2 regions of the Streptococcus sp. V869 genome follow, and region 2 is predicted to be linked to the other one. Evidence: predicted binding sites of a transcription regulator. Region 2 holds the regulator's gene; the other holds the start of a gene.

Region 1 (4,428 bases), on a different contig from region 2:
CGTTGGTGTCAATGAGTAGTCAGCCAATGGATATTTACGGTTATTTTTCTTATCAGAGATAACGGCAAATGGTGTTACTTCTGAACCTGTACCTGAAGTTGTTGGGATACCGATGTACTTCGCTTTCTTACCAAGTGATGGGAAGCGGAAGGCACGTTTACGGATATCCATGAATTTTTGAACCAAGTCACGGAAGTCGATTTCTGGTTGTTCATAGAAGAGCCACATAACTTTAGCAGCATCCATCGGTGAACCACCACCAAGAGCGATGATTGTGTCTGGTTCAAATGCTCTCATCACTTCAGTACCACGTTCTACAGTTGTGATATCTGGATCTGGTTCAACATCTGAGAAGACTTGGACAGTTACACGGTTGCTACGTTTGTTCAATTGGTCGATAATACGTTGAACGAAACCGAGTTTTTCGATAGATTTGTCTGTAACAATCATAACGCGTTCAATATCTTCACATGTTTGAAGGTATTGGATAGAATTGCGTTCGAAGTAAATTTTTGAAGGAACTTTAAACCATTGCATATTATTTCTACGTTTCCCTACTTTCTTGATGTTTAGAAGGTTAATAGCGCTCACGTTATCACCAACTGAGTTGCGTCCGTATGAACCACATCCAAGTGTTAATGATGGAATGAAGGCATTGTATACGTCACCGATACCACCAAAAGTAGATGGAGAGTTCCAGATAATACGCATTGCTTTGATTTCTGTACCAAAGCGTTTAGCTAGGTCTTCGTCTTTTGTATGGATAGCTGCTGAGTGACCAAGTCCATTGAACTCAACCATTTGACGAGCTTTTTTAAGTCCATCTTCAGTATCTTCAGCTTTCAATACTGCAATGACTGGTGAAAGTTTTTCACGAGTCAAAGGCTCATTTTCTCCAACTTCTGCACATTCTGCAGCAAGGATATTAGTTTCTGCTGGCACTTTGAAACCTGCTTGTTCTGCAATCCATGTTGCTGGTTTACCAACGATGTCAGCATTCAATTTTGCTCCAGCACAGTTCTTGCTGTTTGCTTTAGCGCCAAAGCAGAATTGTTCCAAGAGAGCTTTTTCTTTTTTGTTAACAAAGTAAGTGTGGTAAGATTTGAATTCTGCAACAAATTCATCATAAACTTCTTTATCAATGATAACTGCTTGCTCAGACGCACAAACCATACCATTGTCAAATGATTTAGACATAACGATGTCATGAGCTGCTTGACGAAGATCAGCTGATTTTTCGATATAGGCAGGAACGTTTCCAGCACCTACTCCAAGAGCTGGTTTACCACATGAGTAAGCAGCCTTAACCATGGCATTACCACCAGTAGCAAGAATAGTTGCAATACCATCATGATTCATAAGAGCAGCTGTTGCTTCCATAGATGGTTCTGTAATCCATTGTACACAGTTTTCAGGAGCTCCAGCAGCAATCGCAGCATCACGAACAATTTGAGCTGCGTGAGCTGATGATTCTTGTGCTGATGGGTGGAAAGCGAAAACAATTGGGTTACGTGTTTTTAAAGCAATCAATGATTTGAAAATAGCTGTTGAAGTTGGGTTTGTTGTTGGAGTAACACCACAGATTACACCTACAGGTTCAGCAATTTTAGTCAAACCTGTAATTGGATCATCTTCAATAACTCCAACTGTTTTAACACCACGCATATTGTTTACAACGTGTTCACAGGCAAATAGGTTTTTTGTCGCCTTATCTTCGAATACCCCACGTCCAGTTTCTTCAACTGCGTGTTGAGCAAGAATTCCGTGTGCATCAAGTGCTGCAACAGATGCTTTCGCTACGATGTAATCAACTTGTTCTTGGTTCAACTTACGCATTTCTTCAAGTGCAACTAAACCTTTTTGTACCAAACCATCTACGTGCTTCTCTGCAGCAAGTTGTCTTTGTTCAGGGGTTACAGTTTTTTTATCAGCCATATTTTCCTCCATAGCCATCAAGGGTTAAAATCCTTTGTTAAATTTTTCACAAGTTTATTATAACTCTTTTTTTATACTTTGTAAACAGTTTCATAGATATTTCACAAAGAATTTTCATTTTATTGTGAATTTTTTATCAAACTATTGTTTTTATGCACTCTTTTATCAAACCTTGTGAAAATATTATTGAAATTATTTTATTTCACAAACTTTTTTATGGTATTTTTAATACAAAAATCAAGGAAGCGCTTTCTTTTTGCCCTGATAAAAGACCTCCTTATCAGGAGGTTATTGTGCTTGTTGGAAGAGCCCTTGTTTAAAGTCACCTTCATAGACAACTTCTTGCTCTGTAGTCAGTTTTCCTTTTCCTTCAGCTTGGCCGTTAACAAAATCACCTTCATAAACCCAGCCATCCTTTGCTTGGTAGGTACCTTTACCGTTAAATGCTCCATTTTTAAATTCACCAGTATAAGTGTCGCCATTTGAGAAGGTCATTGTGCCTTGACCATTCATCTTTCCACGGACGATGCTCCCATCGTATACAATTGAGTCACCATCTAGCTTTAGGACTCCTTGCTTTGGCATATTCCCTACAAATACAAAAATTGCACAAAGAACTATGATTACTACCGTCGCAATTTCTAAACGAGGACGAGTTATATAGACACTGTATTTATCATAGAGTTTTTTTAAATTATCCATTTTTTGCCTCATTTTCTAAACGTGATAGCCATGCTTGGCAACCAGCTAAAACTCGATCATAAGTTTCATTGAAATCACCTGTATACCATGGATCTGGAACACTTTCAGAAGCGAACGCTTCTATCTTGTGCTGTTGTTTTTGAGAACACATTCGAATCAAGTCAAGGAGATTCGATTCGTCCATACCAATGATATAATCAAAATATTCAAAATCATCCTTAGAGATTTGTTGTGATGTTTTTGATGAATCATAAGGAATACCGTGAGTTTTAAAGATTTTCTGAGTTCCTTTGTGAATTGGGTTGCCGTGTTCCCAAGAAGAAGTTGCTCTACTCTCAATCTCATATTCATCGGTTAAAGATTTCATCACAAATTCTGCCATCGGGCTTCGGCAAATATTACCAAGGCAAACAAAAACAATCTTTTTCATCATCGTTCCTCATCTTCATAGAAAAAGGGGTATAAGATCAACCCCGTTTTATTCTTCAATCGCGCTTTCGCCGTCAACAACTGTACCTTCAGGTGTGACAGCTTCTTTGACTGGCAAAACTGTTCTAATTGCGCCTAATTCAAAAGTCAAGTATACTCCGTCTACATCAAGTACGATCGTTTTGTTTTCAGTGTCAACTTCATCAACTGTACCATAGAGACCACCGATAGTAATGACTTCATAGCCTTTTTGAAGTTTATTGAGACTCTCCATGCGTTTTTCAGCTTGTTTCTTTTGAGAACGTTGCATGAAGAACATCAAGCCGAACATCAAAACAAGCATAATCAAGAATGTTAAATTCCCACCCATTATTTTTTCTCCTTTGTAATTTAGATAAAACTACTATATCAAATTTCACTATTTTTTACAAGATTGCACCTTAGTTTTAGGTCAATAAAAAACCAGAGCAAAGCTCTGATTTTTCTTACTTCAAGTTGTTTACAATTTCAACTAAGTTTTCAACTGTAAATCCATATTCTGCTAAAACTTTTGAAGCTGGAGCAGACGCACCAAAGGTATCAATACCGAGAACCGCTCCATCAAGACCGACGTATTTATACCAGTTTTGGGTTGCTCCCATTTCGACTGCTACACGGCGACGAACTGCATTTGGTAAGATTTCTTCTTTGTATGCTGCATCTTGTGCATCAAATACATCTGTAGATGGCATGCTGACTACGCGAACTTTTCCACCTTGTCTTGCCAATTCTTTAGCAGCTGCAACAGCTAGATTCACTTCTGAACCTGTTGCAATCAAGATAGTGTCAAAGTCTGCTGCATTTTCATAGACAACGTAAGCACCTTTTGCAACCTTCTCGAAGTCTGTTCCTTCCTCAACAGTCAAGTTTTGGCGAGTCAAGACAAGGGCAGTTGGTGTTTTCTCACTCTTCACTGCGAGATACCAAGCTGCTTGAGTTTCACGCGCATCTGCTGGACGGAAAACGTTGAGGTTTGGAATCGCACGAAGGCCTGCCAAGTGCTCAATCGGTTCATGAGTTGGCCCATCTTCACCAACTGCGATTGAATCGTGAGTAAAGACATAGGTTACAGGAAGACCTTGTAGGGCTGACAAACGAACTGCCGCTTTAAGGTAATCTGAGAATACGAAGAATGTTCCGCCATAAACACGAAGTCCACCATGAAGAGCCATTCCGTTCAAAACAGTTCCCATTGCAAATTCACGAACACCAAATTGGATATTACGGTTCAAGCGATTTGCATCGTCCTGAAGTCCGTCAGTTTTGATGTAAGTCATATTTGAATGAGCAAGGTCAGCTGATCCACCAAGGAAGGTTGGCAAT
Region 2 (4,428 bases):
TACTTCTTATCCTGTTAGCAATCATTTGATGGAACTTTTAATTACTGTTGATGCCTGTGTTCGTGCTAGTGCAAATACAATCAATGTTGTCATGCCTTATTTTGGTTATGCTCGTCAAGACCGTATCGCTTCTTCTCGCGAACCCCTTACAGCTAAACTTGTTGCAAATATGTTGGTTAAAGCCGGAGTTAGTCGTGTATTGACACTTGATCTTCACGCTGTTCAGGTTCAAGGTTTCTTTGATATTCCTGTTGACAACCTCTACACAATTCCTCTTTTTGCAAAACATTATTGCGATAAAGGTTTGACAGGTTCAGATGTGGTTGTTGTTAGCCCTAAAAATTCAGGCGTAAAACGTGCTCGTAGCCTTGCTGAGTACCTTGATGCACCGATTGCTATCATCGACTATGCTCAAGATGATTCTGAACGTAGTCAGGGATACATTATCGGTGAGGTTGAAGGCAAGAAAGCAATCTTGATTGATGATATTCTAAATACAGGTCGTACTTTCTCTGAAGCTGCTAAAATCCTAGAACGCGATGGTGCAACTGAAATCTATGCAGTTTCAAGTCATGGACTTTTCGTTGACAGCGCTGCAGAATTGCTTGATGCAGCTAATATCAAAGAAATCTTGGTTACAGATTCTGTCGTAACAGAAAGTAAAAAACCAAAAAATGTAAAATACATTACTGCAAGCGAATTAATTGGTGATGCCATGGTTCGTATTCATGAAAGAAAACCAGTTAGTCCACTGTTTAAATTTAAATAGAAATTAGGTGAGTTTTTGATTTATTTGGATAATGCTGCTACGACACCCATGTCACCTGTAGCTATCTCAGCAATGACTCAAGTCATGCAAGAAACATATGGGAACCCTTCTAGTATTCATAGCCATGGACGTCAAGCAGGTAAATTATTACGAGAAGCGCGTCAAGAGTTAGCGAGTTTACTAGGAACAAAGCCACAGCACGTTTTCTTCACCTCTGGTGGTACAGAAAGTAATAATACAGCAATTATTGGTTACTGCCTTCGTCACCAAGGGCGTGGGAAACACATCATTACTACTGCTATTGAGCATCACGCTGTGCTTGAACCAATTGAATATTTGGTTGAAAATTTCGGGTTTGAAGTAACTGTTTTGAAACCTGTAAATCAAGAAATCACTGCAGACCAAGTCAAAAATGCACTCCGTGAAGATACCATCTTAGTATCTACTATGTTTGCAAACAATGAAACAGGAACTCTATTACCGATTGATGAAATTGGTGATGTTCTAAAAAATCATCCAGCTGTTTATCATGTTGATGCAGTTCAGGCGGTTGGTAAATTAGAGATTCTCCCTGAAGAATTGGGGATTGATTTTCTCAGTGCTTCTGCTCATAAGTTTTATGGTCCTAAAGGTGTTGGTTTCCTCTATGCAGCTTCTACAGATTTTGATTCTTATCTACACGGTGGAGATCAAGAACAGAAAAAAAGAGCAGGAACAGAAAACCTTCCTGCAATTATAGGGATGGTCGCAGCTCTAAAGGATGATCTTGAACATATAGAGCCTAATTTCGAAAAAGTTCAAAAACTACAAGAAACATTTCTAGCTGAAATGGATGGATCAAACTACTATCTAAACCAAGGTAAAGAGCAACTTCCCTATGTCCTCAACATTGGATTTCCAGGACAACGAAACGACCTACTGCTACTTCGTCTAGACCTTGAAGGGATTTCTATCTCGACTGGTTCTGCTTGTACTGCTGGTGTTGTTCAGGTCAGTCATGTTCTTCAGGCACTCTACGGAGAAGATTCACCTCGTTTGCACGAATCCGTTCGTATCAGCATTTCACCTCAAAATACAGAACAAGAGATGATAACTCTCGCTAATACTCTTAAAAATATCATCGGAGGATAACTCAATGGCATTCGAACAAACAATTAAACTAAAAAATTGCCGTTACGATTACACACTTAGCCCAACTGTAAAGAAATTTACTCTTAAAGATAATACTTTTTTTGAAACTAAAGTTGGTAACTATGAACTGACACGTCTACTTGAAAAGGTTCCAAATAGTGGAGAAGGTTTCCAGCTGAAAATTATCATTAATAAAGACTTAACAGGCGCGAAAATCAATATCACTGATAAATCTGGTCTGCGTTTAGTTGATATTTTCAAATCAGAAGAAACACATATCCACCAAGAGAAATTCTACTTCTTGATGGATAGTCTTGTTGAGCGTGGCGTATTTACAAAAAGCGAAAGGTAGAAGATTATTATGTTTCGATTAACTTACAAGGACTCCTATCAAGTAGAGCGTGTGCAAGAATATGAAGACTATGAAGCTCTTATGCTCTCTCTATCGGGTTGTGTAACCCTTCCTGATACGACTCTTATCACTTCATTAACACACAATGGAGTTGAAATCTATCAAGGTCTTCTTGGGAACCTCTATCGTTTTTTAACAACCTATCACGAAAATACCTAAACTAAGATTTTTCTTAGTTTTTTTTCGTTATTGTTGCAATTTTCACAAGCTTTCTATAAAATAGTAGTTAGAAAGGTTGTGATTTTGTGAAAGAAAAACAGTCTGCTATTCCAAAGGCAACAGCAAAGAGACTTTCTCTCTACTATCGTATTTTTAAAAGATTTAATGCTGAGAAAATTGAAAGAGCTAATTCCAAACAAATTGCAGAGGCAATTGGTATAGATTCTGCGACTGTTCGTCGTGACTTCTCTTACTTTGGCGAACTTGGAAGACGTGGCTTTGGCTATGATGTCAAGAAGCTCATGAATTTTTTTGCCGATCTTTTAAATGATAACTCTATTACCAACGTTATGCTGGTTGGTATTGGAAATATGGGACATGCCCTCCTCCACTACCGCTTTCACGAGCGTAATAAGATGAAAATCGTTATGGCTTTTGACCTAGATGATCATCCTGAGGTTGGTACCCAGACTCCTGACGGTGTTCCAATCTACGGAATATCGCAAATAAAAGAAAAAATCAAGGATGCCAATATAAAGACAGCGATTCTAACTGTTCCTAGTGTTAAATCTCAGGAAGTTGCTGAATTGTTGGTTGATGCTGGCATCAAAGGTATTCTCAGTTTTTCTCCTGTTCACCTACATCTTCCTAAAGAAGTAGTTGTTCAGTATGTCGATCTTACAAGTGAACTTCAAACTCTCCTCTATTTTATGCGTAAAGAGGATTAGAAAGCGTAAGTATTTATGAATAAACCAGTTATTGGGATTACAGGAAATGAAAAAGCTCATCCAGATGATGATATCATGCTCAGTTATGCAGCAAAAGGTTTTGTTGAAGGTGTTAAAGAAGCTGGAGGTATCCCCATTATCCTACCAATTGGTGATGAAGAAATGGCCAGTTACTACATTAGTTTAATTGATAAACTTATCCTTACAGGTGGGCAAAATGTTGACCCAAAATACTATAGTGAACCAAAGGCTATCGATAGTGATGACTACCATCTTCAAAGAGATATTTTTGAACTAGCACTTATCAAAGAAGCAATCAAACAGAATAAACCAATTTTTTCGGTCTGTCGTGGTACCCAGCTCTTTAATGTTGCCATGGGGGGAACACTTTACCAAGATATCGAAGACCATTGGCAAGATACTTCTGCTGAATATACTAGTCAGCGACTTGTTACCGAACCAGATACTATCCTTCGAGAAATCTATGGAGAAATCTCTCATATCAACTCTTTCCACCATCAGAGCATTAAAGATTTGGCACCTAATCTTAAGGTTATAGCATATGATCCTAAGGATGGTGTTATTGAGGCTATTATAAGTACGGATGGGTTCCCTTATCTTGGTGTTCAATGGCATCCAGAATTTCTTTTTGAAAATCGCCCAAAAGATAAAACACTTTTTGACTATGTCGTCAATGAACTTTAAATTCGATGAATTGGTTAATTAATTATGAATGAACTTAAAATCCCTTCAACTCATGAAATTTTGAGAGATATAGAAACGAATATTTTCACATCTGTTAAGAGCAAGGAATTTGATCATTTCTTAATTGATAAGGAAAAGAAAATAGAGGTTTGCTTTCAACTTTCTAATCTATACAGACTTTTAACAGCTGAAAGTTATCAATCATTTTCTAAGGATAAAGAGAATCTTGATAAACTATCTCAAAAAGAAAAACAAAAACAACTTAAAGAGTGGTCTAAAAAAGCGAAACAATTTTGTAAAAAGGCAGATGCCAAATTTAAAGGCAGATTTCGTTCATCGATTTTTTTTACAGAGATATTCTCATCCACTCAAAAAAATATTATAAAATTAAAGATTTCAATGCGATTGTCGACTTTATCGTACAAGAAAAATTACTAGTCCCAACAATTGATCCTCTTCCTAAAATTGATATGAACGAAGTAGAATCCTATGCTTTACAAGAGCTTAATAAGGGGTCTAAATTT

The links. The regulator Rex, encoded in region 2, represses fermentation and respiration genes when NADH is low (regulators of the CRP and FNR family bind a similar motif). The targets are predictions, from matches to a motif close to TTGTGAANTANTTCACAA.
Region 1: a site for Rex is predicted at 1,970-1,987, ahead of adhE (bifunctional acetaldehyde-CoA/alcohol dehydrogenase). Genes of this name have one in related genera too.

The regions. Positions count from the first base shown of each region.
Region 1 covers NZ_JBTHHW010000003.1:113,654-118,081, reverse strand. Annotated here, with positions in the region: gene adhE (bifunctional acetaldehyde-CoA/alcohol dehydrogenase) at 1-1,935, opposite strand, end outside; gene ACXYSN_RS07855 (MORN repeat-containing protein) at 2,224-2,637, opposite strand; gene ACXYSN_RS07850 (low molecular weight protein-tyrosine-phosphatase) at 2,630-3,067, opposite strand; gene yajC (preprotein translocase subunit YajC) at 3,116-3,436, opposite strand; gene tkt (transketolase) at 3,552-4,428, opposite strand, start outside.
Region 2 covers NZ_JBTHHW010000001.1:470,043-474,470, forward strand. Annotated here, with positions in the region: gene ACXYSN_RS02375 (ribose-phosphate diphosphokinase) at 1-769, shown strand, start outside; gene ACXYSN_RS02380 (cysteine desulfurase family protein) at 785-1,900, shown strand; gene ACXYSN_RS02385 (DUF1831 domain-containing protein) at 1,905-2,252, shown strand; gene ACXYSN_RS02390 (DUF4649 family protein) at 2,262-2,471, shown strand; gene ACXYSN_RS02395 (redox-sensing transcriptional repressor Rex) at 2,558-3,199, shown strand; gene ACXYSN_RS02400 (gamma-glutamyl-gamma-aminobutyrate hydrolase family protein) at 3,215-3,904, shown strand; gene ACXYSN_RS02405 (hypothetical protein) at 3,929-4,342, shown strand.